4 regions of the Marinobacterium aestuarii genome follow, and region 1 is predicted to be linked to each of the others. Evidence: predicted binding sites of a transcription regulator. Region 1 holds the regulator's gene; each other region holds the start of a gene.
The links. Region 1 encodes sigma-54, which starts transcription at its own class of promoters, with help from an activator protein. Its sites were predicted from a motif close to TGGCACNNNNNTTGCTNT; they were not measured.

Region 2: glnA (glutamate--ammonia ligase) is a predicted target of sigma-54. The motif match lies at 2,942-2,959, and genes of this name have one in related genera.
Region 3: A8C75_RS15005 (amino acid ABC transporter substrate-binding protein) is a predicted target of sigma-54. The motif match lies at 2,043-2,060, and genes of this name have one in related genera.
Region 4: peaA (quinohemoprotein amine dehydrogenase subunit alpha) is a predicted target of sigma-54. The motif match lies at 2,657-2,674, and genes of this name have one in related genera.

What each region holds. Positions count from the first base shown of each region.
Region 1 covers NZ_CP015839.1:1,308,757-1,316,074, forward strand. Annotated here, with positions in the region: gene mgtE (magnesium transporter) at 1-1,131, opposite strand, end outside; gene A8C75_RS05765 (HPr family phosphocarrier protein) at 1,307-1,576, opposite strand; gene rapZ (RNase adapter RapZ) at 1,619-2,479, opposite strand; gene ptsN (PTS IIA-like nitrogen regulatory protein PtsN) at 2,541-2,999, opposite strand; gene hpf (ribosome hibernation promoting factor) at 3,018-3,308, opposite strand; gene A8C75_RS05785 (RNA polymerase factor sigma-54) at 3,359-4,879, opposite strand; gene lptB (LPS export ABC transporter ATP-binding protein) at 5,032-5,760, opposite strand; gene lptA (lipopolysaccharide transport periplasmic protein LptA) at 5,757-6,263, opposite strand; gene lptC (LPS export ABC transporter periplasmic protein LptC) at 6,250-6,828, opposite strand; gene A8C75_RS05805 (KdsC family phosphatase) at 6,832-7,318, opposite strand, start outside.
Region 2 covers NZ_CP015839.1:4,706,008-4,713,325, forward strand. Annotated here, with positions in the region: gene glnL (nitrogen regulation protein NR(II)) at 1-776, opposite strand, end outside; gene glnA (glutamate--ammonia ligase) at 1,447-2,856, opposite strand; gene typA (translational GTPase TypA) at 3,295-5,103, shown strand; gene A8C75_RS20605 (helix-turn-helix domain-containing protein) at 5,600-6,343, shown strand; gene A8C75_RS20610 (sulfatase family protein) at 6,362-7,318, shown strand, end outside.
Region 3 covers NZ_CP015839.1:3,438,447-3,445,764, reverse strand. Annotated here, with positions in the region: gene A8C75_RS15010 (amino acid ABC transporter permease) at 1-794, opposite strand, end outside; gene A8C75_RS15005 (amino acid ABC transporter substrate-binding protein) at 933-1,946, opposite strand; gene metG (methionine--tRNA ligase) at 2,805-4,847, opposite strand; gene A8C75_RS14995 (HDOD domain-containing protein) at 4,993-6,240, shown strand; gene trmA (tRNA (uridine(54)-C5)-methyltransferase TrmA) at 6,345-7,318, shown strand, end outside.
Region 4 covers NZ_CP015839.1:2,482,510-2,489,827, forward strand. Annotated here, with positions in the region: gene ehuB (ectoine/hydroxyectoine ABC transporter substrate-binding protein EhuB) at 1-95, opposite strand, end outside; gene A8C75_RS10935 (hypothetical protein) at 394-738, opposite strand; gene A8C75_RS10940 (aldehyde dehydrogenase family protein) at 830-2,320, opposite strand; gene peaA (quinohemoprotein amine dehydrogenase subunit alpha) at 2,756-4,348, shown strand; gene peaB (quinohemoprotein amine dehydrogenase maturation protein) at 4,409-5,839, shown strand; gene qhpC (quinohemoprotein amine dehydrogenase subunit gamma) at 5,888-6,211, shown strand; gene peaD (quinohemoprotein amine dehydrogenase subunit beta) at 6,235-7,318, shown strand, end outside.

The DNA of each region.
Region 1 (7,318 bases):
GACGGCGGCGACCACCGAAGCCCAGAGCAGGCCATTGAGGGCGCCTGCAACCAGTTCGCGATTCAGCAGCCAGCCGATGTTGCTGCGCTCCACGTGCCCCAGCGCCTGGCCGCGAATCACCAGCGTCAGTGTCTGGCTGCCGGCGATACCGCCCATGGAGGCGACAATCGGCATTAGCACGGCCAGGGCCACGACTTTCTCGATGGTGTCTTCAAACACGCCGATTACCGCCGAGGCGATGAAGGCGGTGAGCAGGTTGATACCCAGCCAGATAGCGCGGTTGCGGGTCGTTCGCATCAGCGGTGCAAAGGTGTCGGCGTCTTCCCCCAGACCCGCCATGCTCATCAGGGAGTGGTCGGCATCTTCACGGATAACGTCGACCACGTCATCGATGGTAATACGGCCGAGCAGTTTGCCGTCCTCGTCGATGACCGGCGCGGAAATCAGGTCGTGCTGCTCGAACAGCTGGGCGACTTCGCTGTCTGTCATCGTGGCTTCGATGGGCTCAATGTCGGTGCTCATGATTTCGCGCACCAGCATGTCGGGATCCGACACCAGCAGTTTGGTCAGGGGCAGGATGCCAATATAGGCGTCTCTGCGGCTGACCACGAACAGACTGTCGGTCATGTCCGGTATTTCCTTGTGACGGCGAATATAGCGCAGCGCCGTTTCCACCGTGATATCCGGTCGGATGGTCACGGTGTCGGTGTTCATCAGGCCGCCGGCGGTGTCCTCGTCATAGGACAGAACCTGCTCGACCCGGGTGCGGTTCTGGATGTCCATGGTCTGCAGCAGTTCGCGCATGATGCGCTCCGGCAGCTGCTGCAGCAGGTCGGCCATGTCGTCAATATCCAGGCCTTCGGTGATCTCGAGGACTTCCCGGGTTTCCATGCGGCTCAGAATTTCGGCCTGGACGTCATAGCCCAGGTGCTGCAGCACATCCCCTTCCAGATCCTTGTTGACCAGGCCCCAGAGCAGCTGGCGCTCCTTGGGCGGGGACTTGTCCAGCAGATGGGCGATCTCCACCGGGCGCAGGCTGTTATTCAGCGTATAGCGCACCTGACGCAGTTCACCGCTGTCCATGGCGGCGTTCAGTCGTTCAATCGGCGAGAGAGGCTCTTTGCTGCTCATGACATCCTTGCGCTGCCCAGGGGCTGGTCTGGAAGGGGGAGCTCAAATGGCTTTGCCCCGGGTGCCGTGCTGGGCGGTTCGGGCCTGATGGCCGGGCTGGGAATGACAGTATACCGGAATCAGGGGGCGGGTATCAGCGGGGGCGGGCGTCGGGCGGGGTGCAAAAACGGTTTTTTTATTCGCCTTCACCAAAATAGTCGTCGATAAGGGCGGTGACGGCATCAATGGCGGCCTGCTCGTCTTCTCCCTCGGCGCGAATCAGCAGTTCGGTGCCTTTGCTGGCGGCGAGCATCATCACAGACATGATGCTTTTGCCGTCGACTTCGCGGCCGTCCTTGTTGATGCGGATCTGGCTGGAAAATTTCCCGGTGGTGCTGATGAGCTTGGCGGCAGCACGGGCGTGAAGTCCCAGCTTATTTATAATAGTGACGTGCTTTTCGATCATGCCGGGCCTTGTCCTCGATCAATATATCCGTTTGTCCCGCGGTTAATTCAGTTCGCGATGACGAACATGCACATTATCCACAGACCGCCGGAAATGACCAGCGAGTTGCTCTGCGATAAAGACCGAGCGGTGTTGCCCGCCGGTACAGCCGATGCCGATGGTGATATAGCTGCGGTTGTTGCTCTTGAAGCGCGGTAGCCATTTGGCGATGAAGTCCCGGATGTCGCCGGTCATTTCCGCCACTTCCGGGGCCTGTTCGAGAAAGCGGATGACGGGATCGTCGAGGCCGGTAAAGCCGCGCAGCTCCGGAATCCAGAAGGGGTTCGGCAGTACCCGCACATCGAAGGTGAAGTCGACATCCAGTGGCACACCGTGTTTGAAACCAAAGGATTCGAACTGGACCGAGAGCTGCTGTTCGGTGCGCTGGGATACGCGCAGCTTGATGCTGTCCCGCAGGTCGTACAGCTTCAAGCGGGTGGTGTCGATGCGCAGGTCAGCCATATTGGCGATGGGTTCGAGCAGTAGCCGCTCGTTTTTTATCGCCTGCTGCAGGCCTGTGTTCTCGCCGGACAGTGGGTGCTTGCGCCGCGTGGCGCTGTAGCGTTTGAGCAGCGTCGGGTCCGAGGCGTCCAGGTAAAGGACCTCGGTATTGACCTCGGCATAGCGGGTGCGCATCTTCTTGAGCAACTTGGGGAACTGACGCAGGTTGCTCAACAGGTTGCGGGCATCAATGCTGACCGCCAGTTTCTCCGGCGGCATAGGGTCCTTCAGCATTTGCTCGATCAGGCTGGGCAGCAGCAGGGCAGGAAGGTTGTCGATACAGTAGAAATCGACATCTTCCAGTGCTTGGAGCGCGGTGCTTTTGCCGGAGCCGGACAGGCCGCTGATGACCACCAGTTTCATGCTGGAGCCATCAGGCGGGATGCTGTGGGGGTAAGCAGGGCCTGTGACATGGGATTTGTACTCAGTGCGATGCCAGACGCAGGGCAGTATCGAATAGCTGCTGGTCAGAAGTGGTATCGCGAAGCGCTGTCAGTACTTCTGCGCGGCTGAAGAGTTCGGCCAGCATGGCCAGGGTTTGCAAATGTTCATCGCTGGCCTCGGAGGGCACCAGCAGTACAAAAAGAAGGTCCACCGGCTGGTTGTCGATGGCGTCAAAATCAATAGGTTCAGCGAGCTTGATCATCATGCCGCTGGCCTGGGTAGCGTTCTCAAGCCGGCAGTGTGGAATGGCGATGCCGCTGCCAATACCGGTGCTGCCAAGCCGTTCCCGGCCAATCAGGCCGCTGAAGATTTCTTCAGCGGCCAGCCCTTGTGCCTGCTCGGCGATCAAGTTACTGGCTGTTTCCAGTACACGTTTTTTGCTGCCCCCATCAAGGTTGCAGAATGTCAGAGCGGGGGTCAGCAGTTCATGCAGATACATGGGCTTATTTGTTTACCGTTATTTGTGGTTTTTGGTTTTTTCTTTGTGCTTGATGATTTGACGGTCAAGCTTGTCGGTCAGACCATCAATGGCGGCGTACATGTCCTGGTGTTCGTGAGTCGCAAACAACTTGCCTCCTGCAAGGTGAACATCGGCTTCGGCCTGCTGACGCAGCTTTTCTACACTCAGGGTAACCTGGACATTGGTGATGTTATCGAAGTGCCGCTCAAGCTTGCCGAATTTACTATGTACATACTCGTGCAGTGCATCGGTAAGTTCGACGTGATGTCCTGTGATGTTGATCTGCATAGTTTTCTCCTAGTCAACAGCGGCGAAAGATCGCCTTGTTTGCATCTCAATTAAACCAGACGCTTGCGCTCATTAGAAGGTGCAATATTCATTGCTTCACGGTATTTCGCCACTGTACGCCTGGCGACTTGAAAACCCTGCTCGTCAAGCAGCGTGGCGATCTTGCTGTCGCTCAGTGGTTTGGTGGTACTTTCCGCTGCCACCAGGCGCTTTATCAGCGCCCGAATGGCGGTGGAAGAGGCGGCGCCGCCGTCGCTGGTACCGACGTGGCTGGAGAAAAAATACTTCAGCTCGAAGATGCCCCGGGGGGTGTGCATGTACTTCTGGGTGGTGACCCGGGAGATTGTGGACTCATGCATCTCGACGGCCTCGGCGATGTCATGCAGCACCAGCGGCTGCATGGCCTCTTCGCCCTGCTCGAGAAAGCCCTCCTGGCGAACGACGATTTCCCGCGATACCTTCAGCAGGGTTTCGTTGCGGCTCTGCAGGCTCTTGATGAACCAGCGTGCTTCCTGCAGGTGGTTCTTCAGATAGGTGTTGTCGGAGCTGTTGTCGGCGCGTCGGATCAGATCCGAGTACTGGGTGTTGATGCGCAGGCGCGGCGCTGTGTCGGGGTTGAGCGCGACCGTCCAGAAGCCCTTGACCTTGGTGACCACAACATCGGGTATCACATATTCGGCGGTGCTGGTGGTGATGCTGGCGCCGGGCTGTGGGTTCAGGCTCTGAATCAGCAGTATGACTTCCTGCAGCTGGTGTTCTTTCAGCCTTGTGCGGCGCAGCAGCTGTTTGTAATCCCGGCTGCCAAGCAGCTGGATAAACTCGCTGACCACGCGAATTGCTTCCTTGCGCCAGGGAGTCGACTCCGGTAGCTGACGCAGCTGAATGGCCAGGCATTCGCCCAGATCCCGGCCGCCGACGCCGGCGGGATCGAACTGCTGGATACGGTGCAGTACGGTTTCGATATCGTCGGAGTCGACGTCTTCGAAATCCTCCGGGTTTTCCTGCTTGAAGTGTTCCAGCAGTTCATCCAGAGATATACGCAGGTAACCGTTGGCATCGATGCCATCGACAATGCCTGTGGCGATAAAACGGTCCAGGTCGCTCATGGGTGTCAGGTTAAGCTGCCACTCCAGATGATCCTGCAGCGTTTCCTCCGCCGTATCATTGGACTCCATGCTGCCGTCGTCATCGCGGGCCGGGCCGCTGGGCTGGCTGCTCTGAAAGGTGTCGTCCCAGGAACTGTCGGTGCCAAGCTCCTCGGGGATGTCGTCATTCCAGCTGTCTTCGGCCTGGGGGCTGTCGTCGCTGGCGGAGTTTTCCGCACTGGCGCGTTCGCCCTCGCTCTCGCTGGCCTTTTGTGGCGCCTCGGAGTTCTGGTGCTCGTTGTAATCGGCATCCGCTGCTTCGTCGTGATCCTCGTCGGAGGACTCGAGCATGGGATTGTTTTCGAGCGCTTCCTGAATTTCCTGCTGGAGGTCGAGTGTCGACAACTGCAGCAGGCGAATGGCCTGCTGTAACTGGGGCGTCATGGTCAGGTGCTGACCAATTTTTAGGTGGAGCCCTTGCTTCATAGAAAGACTGCGTTATCTGTGGGAGTGGGTCGAGTTGCTGTGCATTATATGCCTAACCGGGGGCGGGCGTCGTCTATCTGTCAGGCAGACTGAAGAAACACCGCCGCGGTGGTCATGCAGCGCCAAAAAAAGAGATATCACCCAGTCCGGGCTTAAAGCCTGAATTGTTCGCCCAGGTAGGCGGCCTTGACCTGCTTGTTGGCGATGATGTCCGCCGGTGTGCCCTGGGCCAGAATGCCGCCTTCGCTGACGATATAGGCGTGTTCGCAGATGTCGAGGGTTTCGCGCACATTGTGATCGGTGATCAGGACGCCGATGCCCTTGGTCTGCAGGTGGCGGATGGTGTTCTTGATATCGTTGACCGAAATGGGGTCCACCCCGGCAAAGGGCTCGTCGAGCAGAATAAAGGTCGGCTCGGTGGCCAGGCAGCGGGCAATCTCGACCCGGCGACGCTCGCCGCCGGACAGCGCCATGCCGAGGCTGTCGCGGATGTGCACAATGTGGAATTCTTCCAGCAATTGCTCAAGACGCTGCTCGCGGCCGGCGCGGTCAAGATCCTTGCGGGTCTCGAGGATGGCCATCAGGTTGTCACGCACGCTGAGCTTGCGAAAAATGGACGCTTCCTGGGGCAGGTAGCCCAGTCCCTTGCGGGCACGGCCGTGCATCGGCAGGGAGGTGATGTCCTGGTCGTTGAGCAGTACCTGGCCCTGATCGGCGTTAACGAGCCCGACAATCATGTAGAAGCAGGTGGTCTTGCCGGCCCCGTTGGGGCCCAGCAGCCCCGTAATCTGGCCGCTTTTCAGGCTCAGTGAAACATCCCGTACAACGGCCCGGCCCTTGTAGCTTTTGGCCAGCTGGCGCGCTTCCAGTGTGCTGGTCATTGCGCCGCCCCTTTGGGCTGGATGACCATCTGCACACGGCCCTGGCCGCCTTCGCCGCTGAAGGCGTTGACCAGGGATTTGTCGAGGTTGTAAACGATCTTCTGCCCGGTAAAGGTGTCTTTCTGCTGCACCACCCGGGCCTTGCCGGTGATGGTGATTTCCTGGCGATTGACCTGGTAGTCCATGCGCTCGCCATAGGCATTGGTCACCGGCTTGTCTTTGGCCGCCTGTTGCTCGAACTTGACATCCCCCGTGGCCAGAATGCGATTGACGCCGGATTCGCTGCGGTGCAGGTCAACATTGCGGGCGTTGATTTTCAACGTGCCCTGGGCAATCTCGACATTGCCGCTATAGGTGGTGATGCCGGTGTTGTCATCGATGGTGGCGGTGTCGGCGCTGACATGGATCGGCTGGTTGCGATCGGTCGGCAGGGCCAGACTGGTGCCGGAAAGACTCAGGGACAGCAGGGCTGCCAGCCAGAGGCGGGTATTATTTGGTTTCATAGCGTCCCTCGACATCGGACAGTAGCTCGACTTGGCGGCTATTCAGGTAAGCCTTCATGCCATTGGCCCGGGTTTCACCCCCCTGGCTGAACAGCGTGACGGCGGTGTCTGTTTCGATAAATTGTTCTGATGGCATCAGGGTCAGTGCTTCGGTTTCCAGCCGCAGCGGTGTGCTGCTGGCGCCTTTGTCACTGCTGCTCTGTACGCGCACGGCGCCGTTGAGCCGGACCTGCTCGTCACTGTCCTGCATCCGGCCCTGCTGGGCGCTGATCAGCACCTCGCCCCGACTATCGTTGCGAAACAGCACTATGTCCGGCGTCCGGGCGCGCAGTTCGCCGGGCTGCGGGTAGTGTTCGAGCTGCGGCGATCTGAGCTCCTGATGCAGCTGTCCGCGGGCATCGAACTGGCGAATGGTGGCATCGCGCAGATAGTAGTCCGTATCGGCGCTGCCTGGTGTTAGCTCGGGTGCTGCTGCCTCAGTGGGGGCGCGATCGGCCCCCCAGTAAAGCAGTATTGGTGCCAGCAGGGCGGTGGCGAGGATAAGACGCGTCCGGCTGCTCAACATGATCTAGAGGTACTCGCTAATAAGGGACTCGAGCTGGCCACGGGCGCTGAGTATCTGCTCGCAGAATTCGCGTCCCGCGCCTGCGCCGCCTGCCCGCTGGGTGCACCAGTGTGCATGCTGCAGCATCAGCGGATGGCCGTTGGGAACTGTAGCGCCAAAGGCGACGGCGCGAATGGCTGCAAGATCCGGCCAGTCATCGCCGATATAGGCGGTGGTGTCGCTGTCGTGCGCCGTCTGGGCCCAGATTTCCTTGAGTGCGACCAGCTTGTCTTCACGCCCCTGCAGCAGATGGGTAATGCCCAGTGCCTTGGCACGCATTTCCACCTGGGGTGAGCGGCGACCGGTAATAATGGCGGTTTCGATGCCGGCCTGCTGCAGCAGCTTGATGCCCAGGCCGTCCAGGGTATTGAAGCTTTTTACTTCGGAGCCATCGGGGAGGAAATCAAGATGACCGTCGGTCAGCACGCCGTCGACGTCAAACACCGCCAGG
Region 2 (7,318 bases), 3.4 Mb from region 1:
GCACGCTGCAGCGCCTGCATGCCATTGCGTACTATGTTCAGCACCGCCTGAATCAGCTGCTCCGAGTCACCGGTAAATTCGGGAATACTGGGGTCGTAGTCCCGCTGGATGTTGATCCAGCCACCACTCTCGGCATTCACCAGGCTGCACACCCGTTCGAGGATGGCGTGAATGTTCACCGCCGACAGCTGTGGCAGCTTGCGCGGCCCCAGCAGCCGGTCCACCAGGTTGCGCAGCCGGTCGGCCTCTTCGATGATGACACGGGTATATTCGTGCAGGTCGGCATCGTTCAGTTCGCGCTCCAGCAATTGCGCGGCGCCGCGAATGCCCCCCAGTGGATTCTTGATTTCGTGGGCCAGTCCACGCACCAGATTGCGCGCCGCGGCGTGGCGGGCCAGCAACTCTTCTTCGCGCTCGATGCGCATCAGTCGGTCACGCGCTTCCACTTCCACCAGCAGGGTGCGACCACCACCGGACTGCGGAATCGTATTGACGCTGTAATCGACGGTCAGCTCATGCCCGCTCATGGTGATCATGCGCGCCTCGCGCTTGGTGTAGGGATGCCCCGACGCCATCGAGTTCTGCAATACCTGCAGTTCGGCCGGACTGGCCGCCAGCCATTCTTCCGCCCGCATGCCCTTGAGCCTGCGCATGGTGGCCTCGAACAGCATCTCGGCCGCCGGATTCATGTAAACGATGCACAGCGCGCCATCGAGCATGATCACAGCCTTGCTGAGGTTATCGAGTATCTGCTTGTGCTGAGATGGCCTGAACATAATGAACTCTGTTGCTGGACTCTATAAGTAGTAGCAAGATCAGCGCCAACTTGCTGACAGCGCTAAAACGGGCTGAATGCCCTGGCCGGCGCCATAATGGGGCAACCCGGCGCCCTGCTAGAGTTTAGCCTTGGGCGCGGACATGCACCACTATGGTGCATTCCCGCGCCCTATAACAGCCAGCCGCACCACAACAGCCACGCGCTCTGCTATGGCGCCTTGGAATGGCGCTCCACAATGACTGTGCGCCCCCACAAAAGTGGGCACACAGTTAGACCCTCTGCTCGAACGCCGCCAGTTTTACCCTGTTTCTCGGAATTTGCCGGTATATCTTCGAAATTCGCCCGGAGCTCATTTCCCGGCTACAACGGCATTCGCAGGTTGGTAATGAGCCTAGCGAATTCCGACATCCGCAGCGCCCGCTGTGAAGCACAGTTCCAAGGTGCAAGGTGCAAGGTGCAAGGTGCAAGGTCTGATGCTAGCTACGAATAACGAATAACGAATAACGGCTTTTTTACTTCCTGCTCAGCGGCCGATGTAACCCCGAATTGATCGCCACCGCGACAGTGCCGATGGCGAAAAACAGGCACAAAAAAACCTCCCGAAGGAGGTTTTTTGCGGGCCGTCAGATCAGCGCCACCACAGCGGCACCTTTCTTATACGGAACGGCTTATACGGAGTAGTAGAGGTCGAACTCTACCGGGTGCGTCGTCATGTTGACGCGCGCCAGTTCTTCACGCTTCAGGCGGATGTAAGCATCCAGCATGTCGTCGGAGAATACTCCGCCAGCGGTGAGGAACTCACGATCCGCTTCCAGTGCCAGCAGCGCTTCGTCGAGGCTCTCGGCAACGGTCGGGATCAGCTTCGCTTCTTCCGGCGGCAGGTCGTACAAATCTTTGTCAGCCGGGTCGCCAGGATGAATCTTGTTCTTGATACCGTCGATACCCGCCATCAGCAGTGCCGCGAAGCACAGGTAAGGGTTGGCAGCAGGATCCGGGAAGCGCGCTTCCACACGACGGCCCTTGGGGCTGGTAGTGTAAGGAATGCGCAGCGACGCGGAACGGTTGCGGGCAGAGTATGCCAGCATGACCGGCGCTTCGAAGCCAGGTACCAGACGCTTGTAAGAGTTGGTAGCCGGGTTGCAAATGGCGTTCAGAGCCTTGGCGTGCTTGACGATACCGCCAATGTAGAACAGTGCAGTTTCGCTCAGACCACCGTAGCCGTCACCCGCGAAGATGTTCACGCCGTCCTTGTTCATGGACAGATGCACGTGCATACCTGAGCCGTTATCGCCAACCAGCGGCTTGGGCATAAAGGTCGCAGTCTTGCCGTAGCTGTGGGCCACGTTGTGCACGCAGTACTTCAGGATCTGAACTTCGTCCGCCTTTTTCACCAGGCTGTTACCGCGCACGCCAATTTCGCACTGGCCGGCGGTGGCAACTTCGTGGTGGTGAACTTCGATGGTCAGGCCCATGGCTTCCATGGCATCGCACATGGCGGCGCGCAGGTCGTGCAGGGAATCGATTGGCGGAACCGGGAAGTAACCGCCTTTAACGCGCGGACGGTGACCGGTGTTACGGCCGCCTTCGAACTGCTTGTCGGACGACCAGGACGCTTCTTCAGAACCGATGCTGTAACCGCAACCACCGATACCGGCGTGCCACTCAACAGAATCGAACACGAAGAATTCCGGCTCTGGGCCCAGCATGCAGCTATCGGCAATGCCGGTAGACTTCAGGTATTCTTCGGCGCGCGTTGCAACAGAACGCGGGTCACGGTCGTAACCCTGGCCAGTCATGGGCTCAACGATGTTGCAACGTACGATAACGGTAGCGTCTTCAGCAAAGGGGTCCAGCACGGAAGCGCTGTCGTCCGGCATCAGGATCATGTCGGATTCGTTGATTCCCTTCCAGCCTGCGATGGAAGAACCATCGAACATTTTGCCGTCTTCGAAGAATTCATCACCCATGTCCGAAACCGGAATGGTGAGATGCTGCTCTTTACCTTTGAAATCGGTAAAGCGCATATCAATCCAGCGAGCTTCGCTTTCTTTAATCAGATTCAGAGTATTCTCTGACATTTGCCTTTCTCCACTCTGTTGAAACTGTCAGATCCGTGGTTCTGCAGTCCTGCTAAAAACGGCCTACAACCTCTTGGCTGTAGCAAGAGCAATCTCCGTGCCAGCACTACAAAAGCCCTAAGTGCTTCATTTTCGGTCAATCCAGACCCGACGAAGCCCCAGCGGCGCACCAACATGAAGCACAAAAGAACGCCAGCGCACTACTACGGGTCATTTACAGTATTTTCTGCCCATGCGAGCATCAGCGAGCCCAATCATACTGCAACCCTTCCAAAGCTGTCTGCCTCAAAAAGGGGCCCTCGGAGTATTTTTCGTGCGAAGCCCCCTGCAAACAGAAACAGTTGCCCAACTGGCCACATTTTGATCATATGCTGATCGCTTGTTCGGCTTCGCTCCCGTATAATGCCGCCTTTCCGATTTTCTTGAAGGTAAGAACTGGTGATCGAGAAGCTTAGAAACATTGCCATCATCGCGCACGTTGACCATGGTAAAACCACACTGGTCGACAAGTTGCTGCAGCAGTCCGGTACCCTGGGCCGACGCGATGAAGGCGCTGAGCGCGTCATGGACTCCAACGATCAGGAGCGTGAGCGCGGTATTACCATTCTGGCGAAAAACACCGCCATTGAATGGAACGGTTACCGGATCAATATCGTCGATACCCCGGGACACGCCGACTTCGGTGGTGAAGTGGAACGCGTTCTGTCCATGGTTGACTCCGTACTGCTGCTGGTTGACGCCGTCGACGGCCCGATGCCCCAGACTCGCTTCGTGACCCAGAAAGCTTTCGCCCAGGGCCTGCGCCCGATCGTGGTCATCAACAAGGTTGACCGTCCGGGCGCGCGCCCTGACTGGGTTGTAGATCAGGTCTTCGACCTGTTCGATAACCTGGGTGCCACCGACGAGCAGCTCGACTTCCCGATCGTTTACGCCTCTGCCCTGAACGGCATCGCAGGTCTTGAAGTCGATCAGATGAGCGATGACATGACACCGCTGTTCGAAGCCGTGGTTGAGCACGTCAGCCCGCCGGATGTCGACATGGATGGCCCGCTGCAGATGCAGATCTCGGCACTGGACTACAACAGCTATGTTGGCGTCATCGGTGTAGGTCGCGTCAAGCGCGGCCGGATCGCGGTCAATGCCCAGGTCAAGGTTATCGACCACGACGGCAAGGTCCGTAGCGGCAAGGTTCTGAAGATCATGGGTTACATGGGTCTGGAACGCGTTGAAGTACAGCAGGCCAAGGCCGGCGACATCATCTGCATCACCGGTATCGATGGACTCAACATCTCCGATACCCTGTGTGATCCGTCCCTGGTAGAAGCCCTGCCGCCGCTGAGCGTCGACGAACCCACCGTTTCCATGACCTTCCAGGTCAACGATTCGCCGTTCGCAGGCCAGGACGGTAAGTTCGTCACCAGCCGTAACATCAAGGACCGCCTCGAGCGCGAATTGATCCACAACGTGGCACTGCGGGTTGAACAGGGCGAATCCCCTGAAAAATTCAAGGTCTCCGGTCGTGGCGAACTGCACCTGTCGGTACTGATCGAAACCATGCGTCGCGAAGGCTTCGAGCTGGGCGTGTCCCGCCCCGAAGTTATCCAGAAGATCGTCGACGGCAAGGTAGAAGAACCGTACGAACTGGTTATGCTGGACGTTGAAGAGCAGCACCAGGGTTCGGTTATCGAAGAGCTGGGCAAGCGCAAAGGCGACATGACCAACATGGAAGTGGATGGCAAGGGCCGCGTACGCCTGACCTTCATGATTCCGTCCCGTGGTCTGATCGGTTTCCGCTCCATCTTCCTGACCATGACCTCCGGTACTGGCATCCTGACCTCGACCTTCGATCACTACGGTCCGATCAAGGAAGGCGAAGTCACCTCGCGCATGAACGGCGTACTGGTGACCATGGTCACCGGCAAGGCCCTGGGCTATGCCCTGTGGAACCTGCAGGAACGTGGCCGTCTGTGCATCGAGCCTAACACCGATGTTTACGAAGGCATGATCCTGGGCATCCACAGCCGCACCAACGACCTGGCCGTGAACCCGACCAAAGGCAAGCAGCTGACCAACGTTCGTGCCTCCGGCACCGACGAAAACATTCAGCTGACTCCGGCGATCCGCTTCACCCTGGAGCAGGCGCTGGACTTCATCGAAGACGACGAGCTGGTGGAGGTAACTCCCAAAGGCCTGCGTATTCGCAAGAAGCTGCTGAAAGAAAACGAGCGCAAGCGCAACAAGAAGTAAGCGGGTCGCTGCAGCTGCAGTGATCCGGTCTTAATAGTCTTGTAAAAAGGGGAGTGCCGCCAGGTACTCCCCTTTTTTGTGCCTGTATGCCGCCACAGCGCAAACCACGGGGCCTGCCATGAGGTACGCTGGAGGCCTGACAACATTCAGGCCGGGCCTGCCACCCGCGGCAAAAGTCCGCCCGAATTCTGTCTCGGCGGCCTTTTTCGTATTGGAATTTCATATTTGAAAACCCTATCTGAAACAAAGTCACTCTCAAGGCTGAAGATGCCTGATATAAAAAACACTTAAAATCAATAAGTTACCCTATACCGCCTGCAAAAAATGCATTCCCGCCCGAGCACACAGGCTCCAAAAGCTCTCAACCAGCCACCAGATGCCTCCACCAAACTCAAGATATTCCATATTTGGCTTTTAATATTTCATTATTGACTTTTTGTTTGGGTCGGGCGTACTATCACTCCATAACTAAAAGCGACTAAAGACAGAAACCACCATGTCAGAGCCCGTTAAAAGAACACTCAAGGTGCTGGAGTTTTTCGCCACCAGTGGGCAACAACCCGTATCGCTCACTGAAATCGCCAGGCACTGCAATATAGCCATGGCAACCCTGTTCAGAATCGTCAGTACCCTTGAACAGACGGGTTATATACAGCGACAGAGTCACACAACTTATATAAGCAACTTTGAATTTAAAAAATCACTGCCCATGTCCAGCGATTATCTTAAAAAGCTGGAACAGGTTCTGAATGATATTGCTGACAGCTCTCAGCAAACGGCTGAATCGATTCTAATTGATAGCGACCACCTGCTTTGGCATTCAAAAAACGAATACAAGGATCTGGCAATTCGCTTGCGCGCACAACCAGGTTTTAGACGTGCAATGTATGAACTCGACTCCCCTTCCCGTCTTTATTTGAAAGCCCTTGGCTGGGAAAAAGTCAGTGAGACATTCGACAAAACAGCATTTTTTCGTACCGGTACTGAACGGGAATTCATTACCGAGAGCGAAGCAAAAGATATCATAGAGTCCACGGACATCAGTGATGTAGCTTATGATATCGAAGGTAATGTTCGGGGCATCAGACGCTTCGCAAAACTCATCCTTGATGCAAACGGCAGTCCCTTATTCCTTATCTGTATCGCCGAAGCCGCTCTACAGGTTCCCGATAAAGAAAAACACATCAGTCGTTACAAAAAAATACTGCACGATGCGGCGAACAGCCTGAAAACTCCTTGACCCATGACGGAGGAACTAATGAATTCAAAGCCAAATATTCTATTCATCATGGCGGACGATCACGCCTCTAAGGCCATCAGCTGCTACGGCTATGGAATAAATCAGACGCCGAACCTGGATCGAATTGCGCAGGAGGGTATGCGCCTTAATCACTGCTACGTCACCAATTCCATCTGTACACCGAGCCGCGCCAGCATCCTGACGGGAACCTACAATCACGTTAATGGCGTAGTGACGCTGGATAGCAAGATCAACAAGCATATCCCCAATGTTGCCAAACATCTCAAAACCGATGGCTACCAGACCTCAATGGTCGGAAAGTGGCACCTGGGAGAAGGCGCGGCTCACGAGCCCACAGGCTTCGACTTCTGGTCTGTTTTGCCAGGACAGGGCGATTACCATGACCCCGAAATGATCGAGATGGGTCAGACGGTACATGAGTCCGGCTACGCCACCGACATCATCACGGACAAGTGCCTGAACTGGCTGGATCAGCGTGATCCCGCGAAGCCATTCTTCATGATGTGCCACCACAAGGCACCGCACCGTTCCTGGGAACCGAACGCCAAACACAGGCACCTGTACCAGGACGACATCAAGGTGCCCGATACTTTCAACGATGATTACAAGAACCGCAGCAAAGCCGCCGCCGCGGCAAAAATGCGTATCGAGTCGGACATTACCTATTACGACCTTGGTCTCGTACAACCCGAAGGCGGCGCTGAGGTAGGCGAGATCGCGGTTGCAGGCGGCAGCGTGCGCAAGATTCCCAACCCTGATGATGTGTCACAGATCAGGCTGATTGACAAAGACAGCGGCGAAGTTTTTACATTCAGCAGCCAGCAGGAATTCAGCCACTTCAAATACCAGCGCTATATCAAACGCTACCTGCGCACCATCGCCTCCATCGACGAAAATGTCGGCCGCATGCTGGATTATCTCGATGAGAATGGCCTGACCGACAACACTATCGTC
Region 3 (7,318 bases), 2.1 Mb from region 1:
GTCATGCCGCCGACGAAGTTAAAACCCTTGAGTTCCGGCGCGTCAAAGGACAGGGGTGCGCCCATGGCCAGGAAGGTCAGCAGTGGCAAACCAATGATCAAGCCGGTGTTGGCCCAGCCGCTGGGAAAGATTTTCCCGGTAGCGTCCTGGCGCCGGTGGGCCCAGCGCACCAGTATCAAGCTCAGCACTATGGCGACAACAAAGGCCCAGAACACCATGCCCAGACCCTCTTCCGCCACCGGGCGTGGTACGGACAAGCCGCGTACGTTCAGAAAGCTGCCAAGGAACTCGATGCTCTGACGCGGCGAGGGCAGTGCGCGCAGTACCGCGAAGTACCAGAAGAACATCTGCAGTAGCAGCGGTATGTTGCGAAAGGTCTCGATATAGATGGTCGAAAGTTTGGCGATCATCCAGTTGTTGGACAGGCGTGCCACCCCGAGTACGAATCCCAGCAGTGTGGCGGCGATGATGCCCATTACTGACACCAGCACGGTGTTGAGCAAGCCGACGAAAAAGGTGCGGCCGTAGCTGTCGGCGGCGGTGTAATCGATCAGGGAGAGGGGAATGCTGAAGCCGGCTTCTTCGGTCAGAAAGCCAAAGCCGGTAGTGATGCCGCGGGTTTCAAGGTTGTTGAGGGTGTTGCTGACGACGGAAAAGAGGAAGAAGCCAATAATGCCGAGCAGTAAAGCCTGAAAGATCAGCGCGCGCTTGGCGGGGTCATTCCAGAAGCTGGTCCCGCTGGCAGGTGCGCGCTTGTGGCCCGGCTTGTCGGCCTTGGGTGTGTCATCGGACATAGTGTCCTCCGTGGGAGCCCGGCCGGCATTGTGCTGTAACGCAATACCGATGGGCTCAGGGACCGATAGGTGTTAATCGCCGGCTAGGCCGGTGACCTTCAGTGCCGGGCCCGAGGACCCGGCGTGTCTGCGGCTTGATTAACGCATCGGTGGCGCGTACTGGAAGCCTCCCTGGTTCCAGAGTGCGTTGATGCCGCGGTCGATTTTCAGCGGGGAGTCTTTGCCGACGTTGCGGTCAAAGGATTCAGCGTAGTTACCCACCTGCTTGATGATCTGGTAAGACCAGTCATCAGCGATGTCCAGACCCTTGCCCTTGGGACCATCAACACCCAGCAGGCGCTTGATGTTGGGGTTTTCACTGGACTTCATTTCATCGACGTTGGCTGAGTTCACACCCAGTTCTTCGGCGTTGAGCATGGCGTAGAGCGACCACTTGACGACGTTGAACCACTGGTCGTCACCCTGGCGTACCACTGGGCCCAGGGGCTCCTTGGAAATGACTTCCGGCAGTGCCACCACGGCATCCGGATCGCTCATGCGGGTGCGCAGGCCATAGGCCTGGGACAGGTCGGTTGTGAAGGAGTCGCAACGGCCGGTATCAAAGCTGGTGGCCGCCTGTTCATTGGTATCGAATACTACCGGGGTGAAGGTCAGACCGTTGGCTCGGAAGTAGTCGGACAGGTTGAGCTCGGTGGTGGTACCTGACTGAACACAGACGGTGGCGCCATCCAGTTCCTTGACGCTGGTCAGACCCAGTTCTTTCTTGACCAGGAAACCCTGGCCATCGTAGTAGGTCACGCCGGTGAAGTTTAGGCCCAGCTGAGTATCGCGGGTCTGGGTCCAGGTGGTTACACGGGAGAGTACGTCGATTTCGCCGGACTGCAGCGCAGTGAAGCGCTCCTTGGCGGTAAGAGGAATATATTTAACCTTGCTGGCATCACCCAGAGTCGCGGCTGCGATACTGCGGCATACATCAACATCCAGGCCTTTCCAGTTACCCTGCTCATCCGGTACGGAAAAGCCGGGCACTCCGCTGGTAACACCACACTGCAATACGCCGCGCGCCTTGACGGCTTCGAGCGTACCTTCCGCCGCAGCCAGTCCCGAGATAGCGGTAGACATGACTATGGCTGTTGCGAGAGTTTTCTTCATCATGGAATGATCCTCCTGAGATCAGGCATGTAATTCTTATTGTCTTCTGTGGATTGCTGGACGCCATCTTCAATGATAGCGCTATACTTCCAAGGTTAAGCAACAGGCGTGCCACAATATGCCTGTATAACCCCTCGAATTTGTGCCGCGACCCTCCAAGCGTCGCTGGATTTATATACTGAATCGTTCTAACGATAGACCATGCGTTTTGGCCTGTACATCGACTTACAGTAAAGAATTAAGGTCAGGGGTACAATTATTTGTTGATCGGTTAGTCAATAAAAAAGCGGGTGATACTGACGTGCCAGGGGCGCGTAAATTGGTTACCTAAACCGTGGTATTTCTGCCAGCAGCCTGCCGGGCCTAACACTGTTCTACTTATTCGTCGCGGGGCGTGCCTACTATCGTTAGATTTGGCAACGGGGGCAGTCCGTGGCCCCGGTGTGGCTTTGGTCGGTTGGCAATGAGCGCAGCGAATTCCGACAACCAGCGCGCAGCGGTGGGCTTGTGGAGAGCACAGCAAGGGGCAAGGGTTATACAATGCCCCGGAATTCGCAGACACGTCCTCGAAATTCGCCTGAGGCTCATTTCCCGGAATTCGCTGCGCTCATTCAGGCTACGGACTGCGAAGCTTTTGAGGGCAATGGCAAGGTTCTCCGGGGCAGCAGCCATTCGTCGCGAATTTTGCGTGCATACGCCGGATGGATTGGCTGAAAGCCTTATGAGGTGGGATGCGCGTGGTGATGCCGGATAGGGTTTTGAGGCGGCAACAGGCTGCGCAGGAAAGCGGGATTCAGCAGAAGGTAGCAGGCGGCAGGCCCTGCAATTTTTGAAACTTGCAGGGCCTGTGGGTAGAAGCTACTTAATGCGCATGCCGGGCTGGGCGCCTTGGTGGGGCTCCAGAATCCACAGATCCTGCCCGCCGGGTCCTGCGGCCAGTACCATGCCCTCGGAGACGCCGAACTTCATCTTGCGCGGTGCCAGGTTGGCCACCATGACGGTCAGCTTGCCTTCGAGCTGTTCGGGCGTATAGGCGGATTTGATCCCGGCGAAGACATTGCGGGTTTCACCGCCCAGATCCAGGGTCAGGCGCAGCAGCTTGTCGGCGCCCTCCACATGCTCGGCCTTGGCGATCTTGACGATGCGCAGGTCAACCTTGGCAAAGTCCGGAAACTCGATGGTATCCGCGACAGGTTCAGCCGCCAGGGGGCTTTTCACGGCCGGTGCTGTCGGAGCCGCGGGTGCCGGCATGGACTGTTTCGAGTCTTCCACCATCTTGTCGATGGCCTCAGGCTCAACGCGCTGCATCAGCGGCTTGAACTTGTTGATGCGGTGGTTCAGCAGCGGCGTCTGGATGTCATCCCAGGCGAAACCGTCAATGTTGAGGAAGTGCGCAGCTTCGTCGGCCACCTGAGGCAGAATCGGTGCCAGGTAGCTGAGAATAACGCGGAACAGGTTAATGCCTAAGGTGCAGCTGTCCTGTACGTCCTGCGCCCGCTCTGGCTGCTTGGCCAGCACCCAGGGTTCGGCAGCATCAATGTACTGGTTGGCCCTGTCGGCGATATGCATGATTTCACGCATGGCGCGGGCATATTCACGCTGCTCGTAGGCCTGGGCGATGGTCTCGCCCATCTTGACGGCATCCTTGTAGAGTTCGGGCTGAACCAGGCTGGCGCCAAGCTGGCCGTCAAATTTCTTGGCGATAAAACCCGCGCAGCGGGAGGCGATATTCACCACCTTGTTGACCAGGTCGGCGTTCACGCGCATGCGGAAATCATCCAGGCTCAGGTCGATATCGTCGATGCCCGAACCCAGCTTGGCGGCAAAGTAGTAGCGCAGGTATTCGGGGCGCAGGTGCTTGAGGTAGCTCTCGGCCATAATAAAGGTGCCGCGGGATTTGGACATTTTCTGACCGTTGACGGTCAGGAAACCATGACAAAATACCTTTGTCGGCGTGCGGAAGCCCGCACCCTTGAGCATCGCCGGCCAGAACAGGGTGTGGAAGTAAGCGATATCCTTGCCGATAAAGTGGTACAGCTCGGCCTCGGAGGATTCACCCCAGTAGTCGTCAAACTCGACGTCGTTGCTGTCGCACCAGTTCTTGAAGCTGGCCATGTAGCCGATGGGGGCATCCAGCCAGACATAGAAATACTTGCCCGGCGCATCCGGAATTTCAAAGCCCCAGTAGGGGGCATCGCGGGAGATATCCCACTGCTGCAGGCCCGACTCGAACCATTCGTTGAGCTTGTGGATCATGTGCTCCTGTACATGATCGTCCGTATTAACCCAGGTACGCAGGAACTGTTCGAAATCGCCGAGCTTGAAGAAGAAATGCTCGGAATCCTTCTCGATCGGCTTGGCACCGGAGACGGCGGAGTAGGCATTCTTTAGCTCGACCGGGCTGTAGGTCGCGCCACAGGCTTCGCAGGAGTCGCCATACTGATCGGCAGCGCCGCATTTGGGGCACTCACCTTTGACGAAGCGATCCGGCAGGAACATCTGTTTTTCGGGGTCGTAGGCCTGGGTAATGGTGCGGCGGGCAATATGGCCACCGTCATTCAGGCGCTTGTAGATCAGCGCAGCGAAGTCGCGGTTCTCGTCCGAATGGGTGGAGTAGTAGTTGTCAAAATCCACCATGAAGCCCGCGAAGTCGCGCTGATGCTCGGTGCTGACCTTGGCGATCAGTTCCTGCGGGCTGATGCCCAGCTGGTCGGCCTTGAGCATGATAGGGGTGCCGTGGGCATCGTCGGCACAGACGTAGGTGCACTGATGGCCGCGCTGCTTTTGAAAACGCACCCAGATATCGGTCTGGATGTATTCCACCAGGTGGCCCAGGTGAATGGGGCCGTTGGCGTAGGGCAGGGCACTGGTAACGAGGATCTTGCGCGGATTCTGGGTCATAAGTCGGCTAATGGAACCTGGTAGACTGAAACGAAGTTGTCGGATTCTACGCTTTTTGGCGCTGCATATGAACCGACCGCCGGTCGACAAAGCACGTTTTTGCGACTAAAAAGAGTGGATCACCGTGCATCCAGAGGGACGTTGAATGAGCGCGGCAGCGGGCAGCAGTCAAATCTGCAGGATTCTGTTCTGCGACTCCAAGCTCAGTCATCGCGGCGCGGCCCACGAAGTGGGCAGTCATCCAGGCTGGGATGTCATGTGCCTGGATGACGAGGGTGAAGTTCAGTCGCGGCTGAAATACTACGACTCCCAGGTTCTGATCGTGGTGGCCTATCAGCAGCCCTACAAGGCGCTGGAGTTGCTGAAAAAGATTGCGGAGGAGCGTCCTGGCATCGTACGTATCCTGATCAGCGGCCACCTGACACCGGCGAGTTCCGCCAGAGCCCTGGAAGTGGCTCACCAGACCCTGCCCGACAGCAGTAATGGCGCCCAGATTATCGCGGCAGTCGAGTATGCACTCAGAATAGAAGGCCTGGTTAACAAGTCGGCCATTCGTGACTACATCAGCGGTCTGGGGCGGCTGCCCACTCTGCCCACCGTCTACCGTGCGCTGAATGAGGCGCTGAACTCCGATGTGTCCGACGCCAAGAGCATTGCCAAAATTATTGAGCAGGATCCGGCGATTGCCGCCAAGCTCATGCAGCTGGTTAACTCGGCGCTCTTTGGTCTGAGGCGCCAGATCAGTCGCATTGATGAGGCGGTGACCATTATTGGTGTGCGCATGATCCGCGACCTGATGCTGGCGACACACCTGTTCAGCCGTTATCGTCAGCGTGATACCTGGACCGCCTTTTCATTCTCCAAACTGCATCAGCGCTCCATGCTGGTGGCGCGCCTGGCACAGCAGATTGGTGCTGATGCCGGGCTGGATCGCAACCAGCAGGGGCAGGCGTTTTTGGCCGGCCTGCTGCATGATTTCGGCATTTCGGTACTGGCCAACAAGAATCCTGAGGCCTATCAGGCCCTGATGGATGAGTCCGTGCGCATGGGGCAGCCCATGTATGCCATGGAAAAAATGCGCCTGGGCCTGACCCACGCCGAGGCTGCCGCTTATTTACTGGGGTTGTGGAACCTGCCCTTCAGCGTGGTCGAGGCTGTGCTGCTGCATCATTTTCCGAGCGCATCCCCCAGCATCCGCTTTGAACCCCTGAGCGCGCTGCATCTGGCCGATGCGCTCCTGCCGGCGCTGGCCAATGCGCCTGGCGCCGATCTGTCATGCAAGCTGTCGGAATCCTATCTGGAGCGTCTGGGGGTGATGAAAAACCTGCCGCGCTGGAGGATGATGGCCAACGAATACCGCCTCAAGCTTGAGCCTGGTCAGGTGCCGCACTAAACCGGCTGTAGCGCCGGTGTAGCCGAAGGGCGTCGGTGCTTTGATGGCGACGGCGGGGCTGTTAGAATGCCGCGCTTTCCCGACAGATCCCGGATAGCACTTTCATGGCCATACCCAACGTTGACCCGACCCTCTACGAGGCGCTGCTGCGCGAAAAGTGCGCGTCTGTGCGTGACGACTTCGTCGACTTTGCGCTGCCCGAGGTTGAAGTCTTTGCGTCGCCGCCGGAGCACTATCGCATGCGGGCGGAGTTCCGGGTCTGGCATGATGGCGATGATCTGTACTACGTGATGTTCGAGCCCGGCGACAAGAAGATTCCGGTGCGTCTGGACACCTGCCCCATGGTGTCGCGCCGCATTCATGATGTCATGTTCGCCATGCTGGACGTGATCAAGGCCGACCCTGCGTTGCGCTTTCGCCTGTTCCAGATCGATTTTCTCAGCACCCTGTCGGGTGAGCTGCTGGTGACGCTGCTGTATCACCGCCCCATTGAAAATGAGTGGGAAACGGCGGCCAGAGCGCTGGCCGAGCAGTTTGATATTGAAATTATTGGCCGTTCGCGCAAGAGCAAGAAAGAACTGGGGCGTGATCATGTGATTGAACGGCTGGATATTAATGGCCGCGAGTATCGCTACAAGCAGGTGGAAAACTGCTTTACCCAGCCTAACGCCGAAGTCTGTCGCTCCATGATTGGCTGGGCGCTGGATGTGACCAAAGGCGCCGGTGGCGATCTGGTCGAGCTGTACTGCGGCAATGGCAATTTCACGTTGCCGCTGGCACAGAATTTTGGCCGCGTGGTGGCCACAGAAATTGCCAAGGTGTCGGTGCGCGCCGCTGAATTCAATATCGCCGAGAACGGTATCGACAATATTGATGTAGTGCGCATGGCATCGGAGGATTTTTCCCAGGTGCTCAAGGGTGAGCGCACAGCGCGGCGTACCGCGCATCTGGATCTGGCCAGCTGCAACTTCACCACAGTACTGGTGGATCCGCCGCGCTCAGGGCTGGATGCCGATACAGTGGTGCAGGTCAGCGAGTATCAGCATATCGTTTATATTTCGTGCAATCCCGAGTCGCT
Region 4 (7,318 bases), 1.2 Mb from region 1:
GTCAGCTTGCCCGATGCCTTGGCGTCATCCAGGGTATCGGCCAGGGGCAGTGTGCTGACTAAACTCAGTAGCAGCGCGGTCAATGTGCGTTTCATCCAACTCTCCATAGTGTTTTTTGCTGAGCGTTCTATCTTAGGGAAGGTGAATATATTTCGCAAATCGATGCATAAAACATATTTTATTGTCCGTAAAGTAGCGATGTCCTTGTAAATTTGGGCATTTAGGTCGTGAATATTATCTTGTAATGCGATGGACTATGGCAGCCGTGGTGCGCAGGTGGCTAGCAGACCATGGCCTGGTGCCTATGGGTATGAGGGTGACCAGAGGTCGGGATGGGAGACCTCTGGTTGCGCCTGCGGGAAGGGCTGTTGTGCGCTGATAGTGAACGGAGAATCAGCCCAGCTGGTCGATCACTATGGCGTTCGAGTAGACCAGGGCATCGTCGCTGACGCGGTGTCCAACCAGGAAAAAGTGTCCGCGTTCATCATTGCGATGGCGGTAGACATGAAACTTGCAGTCTTTCAGTGCGCCGCATTCCGGCGGGGTTTCCAGTTCAAGGCCGTCCTGCTCTATATCGATGTCCAGCTCCAGCCGGTCATTGCTGTCACTGAGCTGATCCTCGGCGGCGGCAAGTTTCAGATGCATGTCGGCGGTAACTCTGAACCTGATCAGTCCCTGGGGCGAGGACTTCTGGGCGCCCTCGGGTTTGTACCAGGCTTCGATATTGAACTTGTTCATGCTGGATCTCCCTGATTGAACAGGCGCGGGCCCCAAGCATGGGCGGCGCCAACTGGTTTCACATCCAGTATAGCGCCGCTGCAGGCGAGGATCAGATCTGCATCAGAACCGATTTGACCTCGGTATAGTGGTGAATCACCTCAGCCCCCATTTCCCGCCCAAGGCCGGACTGCTTGTAGCCGCCAAAGGGCAGGGCCGGGTCCAGCGCCGTATGGCAGTTGACCCAGACACTGCCGGACTTGATACGCGGAATCATGCGATGCACCGCCGACAGGTCGTTGGACCAGATACTGGCGCCCAGACCGTAGGGGCTGTCGTTGGCCATGCGCACAACCTCGTCGATGTCGTCAAACGGCATGGCGACCAGTACGGGTCCGAAGATTTCTTCCTGCACCAGGGGCGAGCGGTGATCCACATCGGCGATCACGGTGGGGCTCACGAAGAAACCGGGGCCGCTCATGGTACCGCCGGCGGCGATGGAGGCGCCGCTTTCACGCCCCTGCTCGATATAGCCGAATACCCGCTGTTGCTGCTTGGCCGAGACCAGGGGGCCCATCTGTACGCTCGGGTCCATGCCGTTGCCCAGGCGAATACTGCCTGCGATGCCGCTGATATCGGCGACCACATTGTCGAAGTGTTTGCGGTGCACGTACAGGCGCGAACCGGCGCAGCAGACCTGTCCCTGGTTAAAGAAGATCGCATTGGCCGCACCCTGGGCGGCGCTGGCCAGGTCCGCATCCGGCAGCACTATGGTGGGGGACTTGCCGCCCAGCTCCAGGGTCACGCGGGTCATGCTATCCATGGCCGCCTTGCCAATCATCTTGCCCACCGGCGTGGACCCGGTGAACGTGAGCTTGTCGATATCCGGATGAGCCGACAGTGCCGCGCCGGCGTCCTGTCCCAGGCCCGTTACCACGTTCAGTACGCCCGGCGGATAGCCCGCTTCCAGTGCCAGCTCAGCCAGCTTCAGGGCGGTGAGAGGGGTGTCTTCAGCCGGTTTGAGGACGATGGTGCAGCCGGTCGCCAGCGCCGGTGCAATCTTCCAGATGGCCAGCAGCAACGGGAAGTTCCAGGCCACGATGGCGCCGACAACGCCCAGCGGCTCGCGGCGCGTGTAGCCGTGGAACTGACCGTCCGGCATAAAGGGCATGGATACATCAACGCTGTTGCCCTCGATCTTGGTGGCCCAGCCGGCCATGTAGCGCATGAAGTTGATGCCAAGCTGGATATCCACCGCCCGGGCGATACCCAGGCTCTTGCCATTATCCATGCACTCAAGTTCGGCCAGCATGTCGGCGTTCTTTTCCACCAGGTCCGCAAAGCGCCACAACAGCAGTTCGCGATCCGCCGGTTTCATGCGGCTCCAGGCCGAATTTTCGAAGGTGCGCCTTGCACAGGCCACCGCCGCATTGACATCGTCCTTGCTGGCCGCGGCCACGCTGGTCAGCAGCTTGCCGGTGGCGGGGTTCAGCACGTCGATGCGCTGCTGGTTGCTGGCTTCGGGACGCTGGTCGCCAATCAGAAGCTGGTGGGGCTGATCGATAAAGGCCGCGGTATCGGCACGCAGGGTATAGGAGCTCATTGCACTTAACCTTTGTTGTTGTGTCGGTGTCATGCGGACTATCGCAACAGCCGTGCCAGGCTAGCGTCTGTTTCATATCCTATTGTTTTTAAAAGATTAAAATTTCCATTGAATGGGCGGGCCGGCGGGATGCCTCCAGGCCGTTCTGTCGCAAATTGAGACGGGCGTTAAAAATTGATGCAGGGCAGGGTAAGCCTGGCCGTAGTATCAGGGTGCTGCGGGTTGTATCAGTTTGTAACAGTTGTCGCGGATTAAGACAGCCAAGGCCCGTTGATGACGGCGCTGATGGGCGTCTGTAAGTATGTAAGGTATTGATAAATAGTGTTTTTGTTCTTGTGGCACGGAGCGTGCTCTTGTTATTCGCAAAGGAACGGGCCACGGTTGTGAGTCTGTTCCAGTGCTTCTGCATGACCCTGCAACCAAGGAGGTCTGACCTTGAATAAAAACTATGCACGTCTGCACCTGAGGTGGCGTCTGCTGCCCATGGCCGTTGCCCTGGCCTGCACGCCGGCGCTGGCCGAAACCGATGCCCAGAAAATCATGGGCCAAACCTGTGCCGCCTGTCATACCGCCGAGCCCGATGGCAACTGGAGCCGTATCAGCCATCAGCGCAAGACGCCGGAAGGCTGGCTGATGTCCATTGCCCGCATGCAGGTCATGCACGGGTTGCAAATCAGCGATGAAGATCGGCGCACCCTGGTCAAATACCTGGCAGACCGCCAGGGTCTTGCGCCCAGTGAAACCGCCGGCGCTCGCTACGCACTGGAACGCCGTTTGAACACCATGGAGAGCTTCGAGTCCGAGGCCTTCACCCAGACCTGTGCCCGCTGTCATTCCGGTGCCCGTGTGGCCCTGCAGCGCAGGCCGGCGGCGGAGTGGGAACACCTGGTCCACTTTCACCTGGGGCAATGGCCCACCACCGAATACCAGGCCCTGGGACGCGATCGCGACTGGTTGAACCTGGCACTGGACACAATGGTGCCCGAACTGGCCGATACCTATGGGCTGGAATCCGATGCCTGGACCCAGTGGCAGGCCAGTGCCAAGGCGGACCCTGCCGGACAGTGGCGCCTGATCGGTCAGATTCCCGGACGGGGCGAAATGAACGCAACCCTGAGCGCACGTCGCAGCGGTGATGACCTGTACAGCCTGGAGCTGGTCGGCCAGTACGCCGATGGCACGGCGCTTAGCGGCAGCGGCCAGGCCATCGTCTATACCGGTTATGAGTGGCGTGGCGAGATTGAGGTCGACGGCGTTGCCATGCGCCAAGTGTTTGCTTTGGATGGCGATCGTATCAGCGGGCGCATGTTTGAAACCGAGCACGATGAAGTGGGTTTTGATATCCGCGGTGCACGCCTGCAGGCCGACAGCACGCAATTGCTGGCGGTGCAGCCCGGCTATCTCAAGGCGGGCAGCAGTGCGGATATCACCCTGGTGGGCGCGGGCCTTGCCGGCGACATCGTGCTGGGCGAGGGCGTTACCATTGATGAGGTTTTGCAGCGCACTGAAGACACCATTCGCCTGCGGGTCAGCGCTGCCCAGGATGCGACTGGGTTGCGTGAGGTGCGCGTCGGCGACAGCGAACCTGTTTCCTTTAGTCTGTACGACAGCATCGCCCGTATCCGGGTGCTGCCTGAATACAGCGTGTCTCGCATTGGCGGCAATGGCAGCTCCACGCCTCGGGTATACGGCCTGTTTGATGCCGAAGCCTGGGCGGCGGGCACCGATGGTATCGCCAACACGGATGATGACTACCGTATCGGCATAGTCCCCGCCAGCTGGTCGGTGGAGCCCTTCGATGAGCGCGCCGCAGAAGACGAAGATACCCGCTTTGCCGGCGTGATCGATGCGGTGACCGGACGCTTTACGCCAGGTGCCGCCGGGCCTAACCCTGAAAGGCGCATGAGCACCAACAATGCCGGCAACCTCAAGGTCGTGGCCAGCGTTGAAGAAGATGGCCAGAGCCTGAGTGGCAGCGCACAGATGATCGTGACGGTGCAGCGCTGGAACAATCCGCCGATTCCGTGATCGCGCAATCGGCCACCAGACGCAAATTCGCACCACTAACCTCGGCTTGAGGATATACCCATGGGCGCACTATTTAATCTTGTTGAACGCAATCTGCATGAAGTACAGGTCGGCGATGACCGCATGCTGTTTCATATTCCTACCAGCTCGCTGTTTGCCCTGGACGGCGCCTGCGGCGATATTATTGACCTGCTGCGTCAGCAGGCACAGTTGCCCTCCGAGCTGATTGGTCAGCTTGGCGGGCGTTACCCGCAGCAGGACATCAGCGACACCCTGCGCGAGCTCAAGGCGCTGGAGCTGATCAATGACGGCTCGCCGCTGACCGATGAAATCGGCACCCGGCGGGTGGATCAGTTTCCGCTCACAACGGTGGTGCTGAACGTCAATACCGGCTGCAACCTCAGCTGTACCTACTGCTACAAGGAAGATCTGGACACGCCGTCCGCCGGCAAGCGCATGAGCTTCGAGACGGCGAAGGACTCGGTCGAGATGCTGCTGCGAGAGTCGCCGGATGAAAAGCGCTACACAGTGGTGTTCTTCGGTGGTGAGCCGCTGAGCAACCGGCCGCTGATCCAGCAGGTGGTGGATTACTGCGAAACCCGCTTCCCGGCACTGGGCAAGGCGGTGGACTTTGTCATGACCACCAACGCGACTCTGCTGAACGAAGAGATTATCGACTGGCTCAACGCCCACCGCTTCGGCCTGTCGGTGAGCATCGATGGCCCCAAGGCGATTCACGACAAGAACCGCATCACCGTGGGTGGCAATGGCACCTACGAGGTGGTGCGGCGCAAGGTGGAATGGCTGCTTAAACGCTACGACTCCCGCCCCGTGGGTGCCCGCGTTACCCTGACCCGGGGCATCACCGATGTGGAAAACATTTGGGACCACCTGTTCAATGAGCTGGGCTTCGCCGAAGTCGGCTTTGCCCCGGTGACCTCGGGGGATATCAGCGACTTCAACCTCAGTGGCGAGGAGCTGATCGAGGTGTTTGCCAGCATGAAACGCCTGGGGCAGGTCTACCTGGAGGCTGCGCTGGAGCATCGCAATATCGGCTTTTCCAACCTGCATCAGCTGATTACCGATATCCATGAAGGCCACAAGAAAGCGCTGCCCTGCGGTGCCGGCCTGAAGATGCTGGCGGTGGATCACGAAGGTGAACTGAACCTGTGTCACCGCTTTACCGGCTCCAGCCTGCCCACCTTTGGCAATGTGCGCGACGGTGTGCAGCATGCCCAGCTCGGCGATTTCCTGTCCCAGCGGCTGGATCGTACCGATACCGGCTGCCAGGACTGCCGCATCCGCAACCTCTGTTCAGGCGGCTGTTACCACGAAAGCTATGCCCGCTATGGCGACCCGACCCATCCAACCTATCACTACTGCGATCTGATGCGCGACTGGGTGGACTTCGGCATTCAGGTTTACAGCCGGATCATGGCGGCCAATCCCGCCTTTATCGATCAATACATTACGCCGCGCCAGGCCCACTGAGGCCTGTGCCACGGCGCCCCCGCGGGGCGCCTGTAACGGAGAACTGCTATGAAACATTTGCGAGCAATCAACAACAAGGCACAACTGCTGACCAATGCGGTAGACGATGACGCCGTCGAGGATGTTATGGCCATGAGCTCCCTGGCGGGTTGTACCGCCACCACGGACCCTGGCTGGGAAATCGATGCCTTTGGTTCTGTGACCTCCCTGTGCCAGCCCATGGAGTCCGACCTCTATGGCTGCGCCGATCCCTGCTGGTGGCCGGCCCAGGTACCGGACATGATGAATACCTACCCCGACTGGAACAAGGACGCCATGAGCTCGAAAGATGACTGGCGCAACCTGGGAACCGTGTTCCCCAAAGACAAATAACACGCGCACGGAGCAGAATACCCATGAAAAAACAGTTAATGCACCGCGCCGCCGCGTTTGGCGTAGCGGCTCTGCTTGCGGGCCTGACGGCTTACAGCCCAAGCGGCCTGGCCGCAGGACCGGCGCTGGAAGAAGGCCATGAATACATGGTCGTCGCCAATTACCCCAATAACCTGCACGTGCTGGATCTGGCCACGGACTCGATCTACAAGAGCTGCGAGATGCCGGATTCTTTTGGCCCCGGCGCCATTCAGATGGCACCGGATCGCCAGACCGCCTACGTGCTCAATAATCACTACGAGGATATCTACGGCGTTAACCTCGACACCTGCGAAGTGGTATTTCATGCCGCCATGTCACAGGCGCCCAATGAGCGCACAAAGTCGATTTTTGCCTTTGCCATCAGCCCTGCGGGCGACGAAATCTATACGGTACAGAACCCGACGCTGCTGAACCGAGACCACTATCGTGTGCTGCAGCCCCGCCTGGCGGTATACAAGGCTGATGCAGGCCTCAATGCCAAGCCGGTGCGTACCTTCGAGGCGCCGCGCCAGGTGACGGTCATGCAGGCGGGCAGCGATGGCAGTCTGTATATGGCCGGTGCCGATATCTACAAGGTGGATGTAGAGACCGGTGAGCGTACCGTCGCCATTGCCAGTCGCAACTGGACGCGGCCCAACTACGCGCCACCGGATGTGCTGAGTGTCTGGCCTATCCAGACCGCCACGCGGGATTTCACCATTCTCTACACCACGGCCAGGTTTCAGGATGAAATCCAGAATCCTGATACCGCCGACTGGCTCTGGGGGTACATGAACGTGAATCTGGACACCGGCGCCACCGAAACCGTGGATTTCGGTCCCATTACCGAGGTCTATTTCACCGGTACGCGCTCGCCCAAGGATCCCAACCTGATGTTTGGCGTGCTTAACCGCCTGGCCAAGTACGATATTGAAAAGCAGGAACTGATCAAGGCGGCGGAGCTGGACCATTCCTACTACTGCATCGCCTTTAACCGGGCGGGCAGCAAGATCTATCTGGGCGGCACCTACAACGACGTTGCCATCTATGATGCCGACACTCTGGAGAAGGTCGGCAATATCCAAT